3 regions of the Cobetia sp. PDI-23MA genome follow, and region 1 is predicted to be linked to each of the others. Evidence: predicted binding sites of a transcription regulator. Region 1 holds the regulator's gene; each other region holds the start of a gene.
What was found. Region 1 encodes PhoB, which activates phosphate uptake and scavenging genes when phosphate is short. Its sites were predicted from a motif close to TGTCATANNNNTGTCANA; they were not measured.
Positions count from the first base shown of each region.

Region 2: a site for PhoB is predicted at 1,298-1,315, ahead of AC5WNJ_RS06585 (putative 2-aminoethylphosphonate ABC transporter substrate-binding protein). Genes of this name have one in related genera too.
Region 3: a site for PhoB is predicted at 1,113-1,130, ahead of AC5WNJ_RS01905 (CYTH domain-containing protein). Genes of this name have one in related genera too.

Region 1 covers NZ_CM183352.1:3,928,283-3,931,542, reverse strand. Annotated here, with positions in the region: gene cysZ (sulfate transporter CysZ) at 1-17, shown strand, start outside; gene phoR (phosphate regulon sensor histidine kinase PhoR) at 202-1,524, opposite strand; gene phoB (phosphate regulon transcriptional regulator PhoB) at 1,532-2,221, opposite strand; gene ubiA (4-hydroxybenzoate octaprenyltransferase) at 2,445-3,260, opposite strand, start outside.
Region 2 covers NZ_CM183352.1:1,529,189-1,532,448, reverse strand. Annotated here, with positions in the region: gene AC5WNJ_RS06590 (putative 2-aminoethylphosphonate ABC transporter ATP-binding protein) at 1-119, opposite strand, end outside; gene AC5WNJ_RS06585 (putative 2-aminoethylphosphonate ABC transporter substrate-binding protein) at 182-1,228, opposite strand; gene AC5WNJ_RS06580 (UTRA domain-containing protein) at 1,374-2,087, opposite strand; gene AC5WNJ_RS06575 (putative quinol monooxygenase) at 2,250-2,459, opposite strand; gene aldA (aldehyde dehydrogenase) at 2,889-3,260, shown strand, end outside.
Region 3 covers NZ_CM183352.1:411,631-414,890, reverse strand. Annotated here, with positions in the region: gene AC5WNJ_RS01915 (inorganic phosphate transporter) at 1-140, opposite strand, end outside; gene AC5WNJ_RS01910 (TIGR00153 family protein) at 181-861, opposite strand; gene AC5WNJ_RS01905 (CYTH domain-containing protein) at 1,333-2,343, shown strand; gene AC5WNJ_RS01900 (ion transporter) at 2,495-3,260, shown strand, end outside.

The DNA of each region.
Region 1 (3,260 bases):
CGGCGCCGCGTCGTTGAGACAGCCTGTCGCAGCTGGTTCATCGCTCTACTGGTTCATCGCTGTACTGGCTTGTCGTTGAGGTAGCCGCAGCGTCGTCTGGCGGAGCAAAAGAAACGCCCCGCAGTCGCCTCCTTTCGAGGTGGCTGCGGGGCGTTCCGCGTTGGGCTGGCCTCCGACTCAGCTCATCACGGAGTCAGCCCATCACTGGGCTAGCGCACTGCTGGCCTGGGGAGCACTCGCCTGACAGGCGCGCTCGTCGGGGAAGTGACAGCGGAAGCGCGCACCCTCGCCGGGGTGGCTGTCGATCTCCAGATGGCCCTGATGGCGAATCAGCACATGCTTGACGATGGCAAGCCCCAGACCGGTGCCTCCCGTGGCGGTGCTGCGGCCCTTGTCGATGCGGTAGAAACGCTCGGTCAGGCGCGGCAGGTGGACCGGGTCGATGCCGTCCCCGTCATCTTCCACCTCGACCAGCAGGCCCTGGTCATCCGCCTTCCAGCGCAGGGTGATATGGCAGTCTTCGGGGGTGTAGCGCACCGCATTGAAGACCAGATTCGAGATCGCGCTGCGCAGTTCCTGCTCCTCACCGCGCAGAGACAGGCTGGCATCGGCCTCGATGGAGAAGGTGTGACGTCCCTGGGACAGGCCTTCGGCGTCGTCGCGGATATGGCCGAGCAGGGCGCTCATGTCGATACAGCGACCGTCGTCGGACAGTTCGTCGGTTTCCAGGCGTGACAGGGTCAGCAGGTCCTCGACCAGGTGCTGCATGCGGTCGGTCTGGCTCTTCATCTGACCCAGCCCACGCTGCCAGCGCGGTGGCAGGTCATCGGCGTAATCGGAGTAGGTCTCGAGATAGCCGGCCAGCACCGTCAGCGGCGTGCGCAGCTCATGGGAGACATTGGCCACGAAGTCGCGGCGCATCTCTTCAAGACGATAGAGGCGGGTGACATCACGCAGCATGACCAGACGTTCGTTGTCACCGAACAGGGTGATGGAAATCTGCAGCGTCAGGTTGTCAGACAGCGGCGACTGCAGCGTCAGCGGCTCGCGGTAGGCCAGCCGATTGAAGTAGTCGATGAAGACGGGGTCACGCAGATAGTTGGTGATGTGCTGGCCGCGGTCGTGGCTGGCCTTGAGACCGACCAGCTGCTCGGCAGCGCTGTTCCACCATTCCATGTCACCGTGGTTGTCCAGCATCACCAGGCCGTCGCGCATGGCCTCGGAGGATTCCTGGATACGGTTGAGGATGCTGCGCAGTCGCTCCTGAGTCTGGCGCTGGCCCTTCTGATAGCGGTAGAGACGATCGAGCAGGTCTCCCCACACGCCATCGCCGGGTGGTGGCTCTTCATGGGGATTGGTGATCAGCCAGGTATAGAGGCTCTTCAAGTGCTTGAGATGGACGAACAGATACAGCGAAAGGCCCAGTGCCAGGCCCCAGCCCAGATGGCCCAGCAGGCCACCGATCAGGCCGAAGCCACCGGCAAGGTAGCCGAGGCGCCATAGCTCGTTGGTCCAATAGCGCATGAATCCCTCAGGCCTGAGCGCTGAAGCGGTAACCGGTGCCGCGGACGGTCTGGATCAGATGCTGATGGCCTGTGCCCAGCGCCTTGCGCAGGCGACGGATGTGCACGTCCACGGTGCGCTCCTCGACATAGACGTTGCCGCCCCATACCTGATCGAGCAGCTGGCTGCGCGTGTAGGCACGCTCCTGATGCGTCATGAAGAACTGCAGCAGGCGATATTCGGTCGGGCCGACATCCAGCGAGTTGCCGTGGGCGGTGACGCGGTGGCTGGCCGGGTCGAGCATCAGGCCCTCGACTTCCACCGCCTCCTCGACCCCCTTGGGAGTGGTGCGACGCAGTACGGCCTTGAGACGGGCGACCAGCTCGCGCGGCGAGAAGGGCTTGGTGATGTAGTCGTCGGCGCCGGCTTCCAGGCCTTGAATCTTGTTGTCTTCCTCGCCCTTGGCGGTCAACAGGATGATCGGCAGCTCCGAGGTGGTCTCGTCACGCTTGAGACGCCGCGCGAGCTCCAGGCCACTGGTGCCCGGCATCATCCAGTCCAGCAACAGCAGATCGGGCTTTTCATCGACGACGATGGCGTGGGCGTCCTGGGCATTGTCTGCCTCCAGCACGCGGTAATCCGCCATTTCGAGGGCAACGGCGATCATCTCGCGAATCGAGGATTCATCGTCGACAATCAGTACGGTCTTGGAGCTCATCGCTAGATCCCATGCAGCAGTCGGCGCACGCGCCAGAATGACAAGTCGATGACGATTACAACCCGCTTATATGACAACCAGATGACAACCGCCAGCATGGCAGCTTGCACGCAAGCCTGCCAGCCGCCTTGGAGGCGCGGCAGGCAGGCATGAACCGTGGGCTGGGGAGCAACAGAGGGCAGGGATCGCTTTAAATTAAATAATGCGAATGTTTATGCAGGCGTCAGCTCATCGGCCAGGTCGCCAGGGCGATACCGGCGAAGATCAGCAGCCCCGTCCAATGATTGTTGAGGAACGCCTGGAAGCAGGGCGCACGCTCACGCTCACGGATCAGACGTTGCTGCCAGACGAAGGTGACGGCGGCGGCAGCCAGCCCCAGCCAGTAGAAGATGCCCAGCGCCAGGTGCAGGCCGATGCCGATCAATACCGCCAGCATGCCCAGCTGCAGAAGGCCGATCATCAGCTTGTCGGCCCGCCCGAACAGCACGGCGGTGGACTTGATGCCCACCTTGAGGTCGTCGTTGCGATCGACCATCGCATAGGCGGTGTCGTAGGCCACCGTCCACATCAGGTTGGCCGCGAACAGCCACCAGCCGTAGGTCGGCACTTCCTCCAGCGTCGCGGCGAAGGCCATCGGGATCGCCCAGCCGAAGGCGGCGCCCAGCACTACCTGAGGCAGATGATGGAAGCGCTTCATGAACGGGTAGCTGGCCGCCAGCAGCACGGCGACGATCGACAGCAGCACCGTGGTCAGGTTGGTGAAGCACACCAGCACGAAGGCGGCCGCGACCAGCCCCCCGAACAGCGTCAGCGCCTCGCGCTCCGAGATGCGACCCGAAGTCAGCGGCCGGTCTCGCGTGCGCTCGACATGCTTGTCCCAATGGCGATCGGCGTAGTCGTTGATGACGCAGCCGGCGGCGCGCATCAGGTAGACCCCGGCGATGAAGATCAGCAGGGTCGTGCGCTCGGGGATGCCATCTGCCGCCAGCCACAGTGCCCACAGGGTCGGCCACATCAGCAGCCAGGTGCCGATGGGGCG
Region 2 (3,260 bases), 1.6 Mb from region 1:
GACGCAGAACGCGTGGTGAGTGCCTGAGGCGCTGCGTCACGCGCAGGCGCCCGGGCTGCAGGGGCGGATACCCCGCGCGTCGAGGCGTGATGACGCGGAGGTGCGGTCACAAGAGACATGCGAGAAACTCCCGACCCCGGCGCAAGGCGCCGGGGCAATGACGAAGGTGGCTGGGCGTGACTTACTGACTGTCGGACTTGCCGTCGTAACGGCGCTGCCATTCGGCGAGCACTGCATCCCGCTGGTTGGCCGCCTTGGCAAAGTCAGCCTCGATCATCATCTCGGTGATGTTGGCCGGATAATGCTCGATCGGCTTGGCCACCCCCGGATAGGCCACGACCGCATAGCCTTCGTTGTAGAGTTCATTGGCCGGCTTGGACACAGCCCAATCCATCAGCGTCTGCGCTGCCTCACGCTTGTCGGTGCCCTTCATGATCGCCGCGGCTTCCATGTCCCAGCCCAGCCCTTCCTCGGGGAAGACCAGGTCCACCGGTGCGCCCTGTGCCTTGAGGCGCGCGCCTCGGAAGGCGAAGGACACACCGACCACGGCCTCGCCGGAACCGGCCAGATTGCAGGGCGCGGAGCCTGAGTGGGTGTAGCGGGCAATGTTGTCGTGCAGGCGGTCCATGTACTCCCAGCCGCCCTCGTCACCCCACAGCTGCAACCAGCTGGCGACATCCAGATAGCCGGTACCGGAAGAACTCGGGTTGGGCATGATCACGTGGCCCTTGAACTCGGGACGCGTGAGGTCTTCCCAGGACGTCGGCTTGGGCACTCCCAGTCGCTCACCTTCGACGGTGTTGTAGCAGAGCGAGGCGACCCAGGCGTCCATCCCGACCCAGGACGGGTCCTGGCCATCACGGTAGGCGGGGTCGACGAACTTGGTATCCAGCGCCTCGACTCCCTTGGGGGCATAACGCGACAGCATGCCTTCCTTCTCGAGCACCAGCAGGCTGGTCGCGGCCAGGCCCCACACCACATCCGCCTGCGGGTTGTCCTTCTCGGCAAGCAATCGTGCGGTGATCACGCCCGTGGAGTCGCGTACCCATTTGATGTCGATATCCGGGTGCGCCTGCTGGAAGCGCTCGGCATATTTCTGCAGATCATCGGACTCCACCGCGGTATAGACGGTGAGCTCGGTGGCCGCCTGGGCATTGAGGGAAACGACCAGACCAACGGCACTGGCCAGCAAGGAACGGGTGAGGAAGGAACGGGTCAAGAAGGACATCGGGACTCTCCAACGCTTGGAATGAATGGCTCTCGCCATCTGGTATATACCAAGAGTATGAGCGGGCCGAATGACACCCCCGTGACAGTCAGTTGAAGGCCCAGTGAAACAGTGTTACCTCATATAGTGTCCCTGCAGCGCGGGTTCAGGGCTTGTTCTTGAGCGTGACGGTGATGCACAGCGCATTGTGCAGCCAGCGCTCTTCGTCATAGCCGATGGGACGATGCTGCTCATCGAAGGTGGCCCGACGCACGGTCAGCCCGGGGCTGCCCATGGCGACCCCCAGCTCCCGGGCGGCCTGCTCTCCCAGCGACTCGGAGTAGAAGCGCAGCTCACGGTGGGCCAGCGTGAGGCCGTAGCGCCCACGCAGCTCCGCCCACAGTGACACCCCGAACTGGCCCTCCTCGAGCAGCCCCGGGGCACGCTCCGGCACCACCCACATCGACTCGCTGAGCACGGCTCGCTCATCCACGAAACGCCGGCGGCGAATATGATAGAGCGGTGTCTGGGTCGCCAGGCCCAGCGCTTGAGCAGCCGGTGGGTAGGCCTGAACATCGGTCAGCAGCACTTCCGTGCGTGGCCGCCGCCCCTGCGCCGTCACATAGTCATTGAAGCCGGAGTCACGCGTGGGGTCGTAATCCAGCCGCGGCGGCGACACGAACCACCCACGCCGATTGCTGCGATGAATGCGCCCTTCCCCCTCCAGCTGCCCCAACGCCTGACGCAACGTCACGCGCGTGGTATCGAAGCGCTCGGCCAGCACGCGTTCAGAAGGCAATCGCCCCTCTTCAAAGGCATCAGGGTCCTTCAGCTGTTCGCGCAGGCGATCGGTAAGGTGGAGGTAATACGCATCACTCATGACGAGGAGTCCTGACCAAAGATGAAGAGGGTTGCCACTACCGGGTAATAACATGGCGCCGCTTGCCCCGCCGGCGAAGAAAATGCCCGGGACTCTGCGCCGACAAACGGCTGGATGCTCCAGAAACTATCACATTCGCGTGACTCGCACTGGCCTGCCAGCTTATGTGCCGCTGACGCTGCAGGATTTCATGACAGCCGCCTGGTTGAGCTCACAGGCGTGGATGGCGGTGGGAGAATCCTTGGCCGCGAAGAAACGCATTTCCAGCATCCCCGGTTCAGCCGCTGAGCCCAGCTTGTTGTCAGCCAAGGCCTGCTTGAAGGTATTGAGTTGTTCGGGCTTGACGTCAAATTTCACGATCAAGGTGAGCATGGAGATGCCCCTTATAGTCAATGGTTGTCATCGGCCCAACGGCAAGAGCTGTTGCGTCACGTGGCAGCAGGCCTGTCTCGGGAAGTGACTGACACTATCTTTCGCTGCCTAGCTGAAAAACCCGCGGCACGGAGAAAGACTTTCAATGAAACCTTGAACAAGGAAACGTTGGAGTACCCGGCAACAAGGCTGACCAGTTGGTGCTGAACGCACTGCCAGGACGCTGATTTCCCTGTTTCCAGACTGATGGCCATGGGTAGGCAATGGCGTACGAAATCATCTTCACGCCATTCCCACCAGCAGTACTCTCCCACCCATAACTCCCGCAAAAAATTCTATATACGGAAATCTATTTCTACATGTGAAAAACAATTTGACACCTTTGACGTCACTTCATAGCCTGTAGGCCAAATTCAGGAGGAGTGATGCATGCGCACTGACAAGAACTTCATCAACAACGAATTCGTCGCCTCATCCCAGGGCGAGATGATTTCGGTCTACAACCCGGCCACCGAAGCACTGGTAGGTCAGGTGCAGGCAGCAACCACTGACGAAGCGCTTGAAGCGGTGAGCATTGCGGCCAAGGCTCAGAAGGGCTGGCGTGCCAAGACCAGCACCGAGCGTGCCGGCTACATGCACAAGCTTGCCGAGGCTTTGATGACGCGCAAGGATGCCATCGGCCAGGCATTGGCAGATGAGTCCGGCAAGAGTCTGGAAGACGCCACCAATGAAGCCGTCTACGCCGCCGACATCACGCGCTACCACGCCGAGTGGGCACGTCGTATCGAGGGCGAGATCGTC
Region 3 (3,260 bases), 480 kb from region 1:
TTGATGGTGATCGCCTTGGAACCTACCGAGGTTCCCATGGCATTGGCGACGTCATTCGCACCCACACCCCATGCCATGAAGAAACCGAACAGACAGGCAAGAATGACGAGCACATCGCCGTATTGAGCAATGATGGACATAGAAGACTCTTGGACAGATGGCAGGACGTCCTGACGGCGCTCAGCGCGCCATCAGGATCTGCAGTCGGGTACCGACCTTTTCCGCTTGGTCAGCCACATCGCCGACCCAATCAATGATCTTGTACAGGAAGATCACATCGACGGGCGGGAGACTGGCTTCCAGCGAGAACAGGGTCTGGCGGATGGCGATCTGCTGTTCGTCGGACTGCTTCTCGAGCTCATGCAGCTCGTTGATCAGCTTGTCGACCAGCTCGCTCATGTTGCGCCCGAAACCGGACTCGACGAGGTCTTCCAGTTCACCCAACGCACGACGCGCCTGGCAGACCGATTCGACCGCAGTCTTGAGATACTCACCCATGGCGGGCACCAGTGCGGTGGGTATCTGCATATGACGACCCAGCATGATCCCGGCGATGTCCTTGGTGACATTCGCGATGGAATCCTGGACATGGATCAGCTCGAGAAGGTCGGAGCGCGAGACCGGCAGGAACAGCGAGTTGGGCAGGTTGAGGCGCAGCTGCGTCTTCAACTCGTCCGCTTCACGCTCCAGACCACTGATGGTCTTGCGAATGCTGGCTGCCTGCTCCCAATCACCCTGCTCGCAGGCGTCGAAGAAGGTCAGCAAGTGCTGGGCGCACTCGTCGGTCTTGATGATGTGGGTGTGCAGCGCCTTGAAAGGCGAGCGCCCGAACATCGAAGAGAAAGGGTTGGTCGTTACCATAGTGGCCGTCGGCGTTAAGGATTGACGCGCGGAGTGTAGCAAAGCCTTTGTGACGATCACATAACTTTCATCGTAACGTCATGATACCGCCTTGCTGTTGTCATTTACGTAACAACAGCGGCAGTGCGGGGGAACACGAAGGATTCCAGAGGAGAGATTGTCATGTAGCGGCAGGACCCGTGGTCGCTGGCTTTATCCACTGTTCGTAATATAACCAAGGACGTGACGACAGGCAATTGCTGTCACCTCAATGTCATCATTCTGTCATATAAATGTGATTGTGCCGACAGCCGATACCCGCATGGCCTCCCCCCTCCTGTGCTTGCCTTGCCGCGGGCCAGGCGCGAGCATGAGAGGCATGAGCCTCGATCACCATGCACCATGCTTGCCGGAGGCTCTGCGGTCCTGGCGCCGCTGTCACCATCATCCGTCAGCATCCGTCTTCTTTCATCCGTACAGGGAGTGCCCATCATGGCGCAGGAAATCGAACTCAAACTGGCACTGTCTCACCCCGTCATTGATCGCGATGCCATTCTGGAGACACTGACGGGCATTGCAGAGCTGGCAACGGTCACCCCCAGGCGGCGCTGGCTGGCCAACACCTATTTCGACACCCCCGAGCATGCGCTGGAGCGTGCGCGCATGGCGCTGCGTCTGCGCCAGAGTGGTAAGAATGCCGACAGCACGGGGGCCCTGCGCCAGACGCTCAAGACCAGCGGCGAGAGTCATGGCGGACTGCATTCTCGCGGCGAATGGGAATGGGAGCTGCCCGAGGGCCAGACCGGCCTCGACCTCGACGGCCTGCGTGGCCTGCCGCCCTTGCAGGCGCTGGAAGACGGCGCCCGCGAGCAGCTGCTGAGTGCGCTCGCGCCCAGCTTCAGCACCGATTTCGAGCGTCATGCCTGGCAGCTCGACGTCAAGGCGACATGCAGCGACGAGAATCTGAGCGACGAGCAGGTCATCGTCGGTGTCGAGATGGCGCTGGACCTTGGCGCGGTGAAGGCAAGTGGTCGCGAAGTGACCATCCAGGAAATCGAGCTCGAGCTGACCGGCGGCGAAGACCTCGCCCCAGAGGTGAGAGAAGCCGTGCTCTGGCAGCTGGCGGATTCGCTGGCCAGCCACCTGGCACTGCGTCCGGCGGATGCCAGCAAGGCCAAGCGCGGCGCGGCGCTGCGTGATGGCGAATGGCATGAGAAGACGCTGGATACCACTGACCCCGGCGCGCTGCTGTCCGCCGCCATTGATGCACTCGATGCCCACGCCGACCGACAGGCGAAAGACGACCTCAAGTGGCACGCGCATGCGCTGGCCGCCCTGTCGGCCCTCGCATCACGGCTGGCCGCCTGTCAGCATCCCGGCCATATCCACGCGGTGGCGCTGGTCGAGGCGCTGGAAAGCAGCGACGGCGACGCCTCACAGGACTGGGCGACTCGCGACTTCGGCCAGCACAGCCTGTCACTGCTCGCGACGCTGCGCGGCTGAATCTCGGCACGACACTGACTGCCCAGCCACCAGGCGCTAGACCACTGGCTGATGGACAACGGCCGGGCAGTCACTGAAGGTCACACACTGAGACATCCCCGATACGCCCTGACATTCATCCGGCGTCATCACGCCCGTCAAGGAAGCCTGCATGCCTGAACGCCAGGGCCCTGCCAATGAATATGGCAGCACGCCGCAAAGCCCCCCAGCGTCACCCTCGCACCCCAGCGACTACGAGCCCGCCACGGGCCGTCTGCGCGCGCGGCTGTTTCACTGGATCTTCGAATCCGACACCAAGGCGGCCAAGGCCTTCGATATCGGTCTGATCCTGATGATCTTCGCCAGTGTCGCCGTGGTGATGCTCGACAGCGTGCCCTCGCTGAATGCGCAATACGGCGAGCTGTTCCGCATCATGGAGTGGGGCTTCACGATCATCTTCACGCTGGAATACGCCGTCCGCCTCTACTGCCTGAAGCATCCCGGCACTTGGGCCAAGGGCTTCTACGGCGTGCTCGATCTGCTGTCGATCGCGCCCACCTGGCTGTCGCTGCTGATTCCGGGTGCCCAGGCCTTGCTGGTGGTGCGCGTGCTGCGTGTGCTGCGCCTGTTCCGCGTGCTGCGTCTGATGGCCTTCGTCGGCGAGGGCCGCATGCTGGTCGAGGCCATGACGCGCAGCCGGCGCAAGATCCTGCTGTTCTTCATCACCGTGCTCAGCCTGGTCACGGTCTTCGGCGCCCTGATCTATCTGATCGAGCCACCCGAGGCCGGCTTCACCTCCATCCCCAAGGCGCTCTACTGGGGCGTGGTGACGCTGACGACGGTGGGTTATGGCGATATCGCGCCCATCACGCCGCTGGGGCAGTTCATCTCGGCACTGATGATGATTCTCGGCTACTCGATCCTTGCCGTGCCCACCG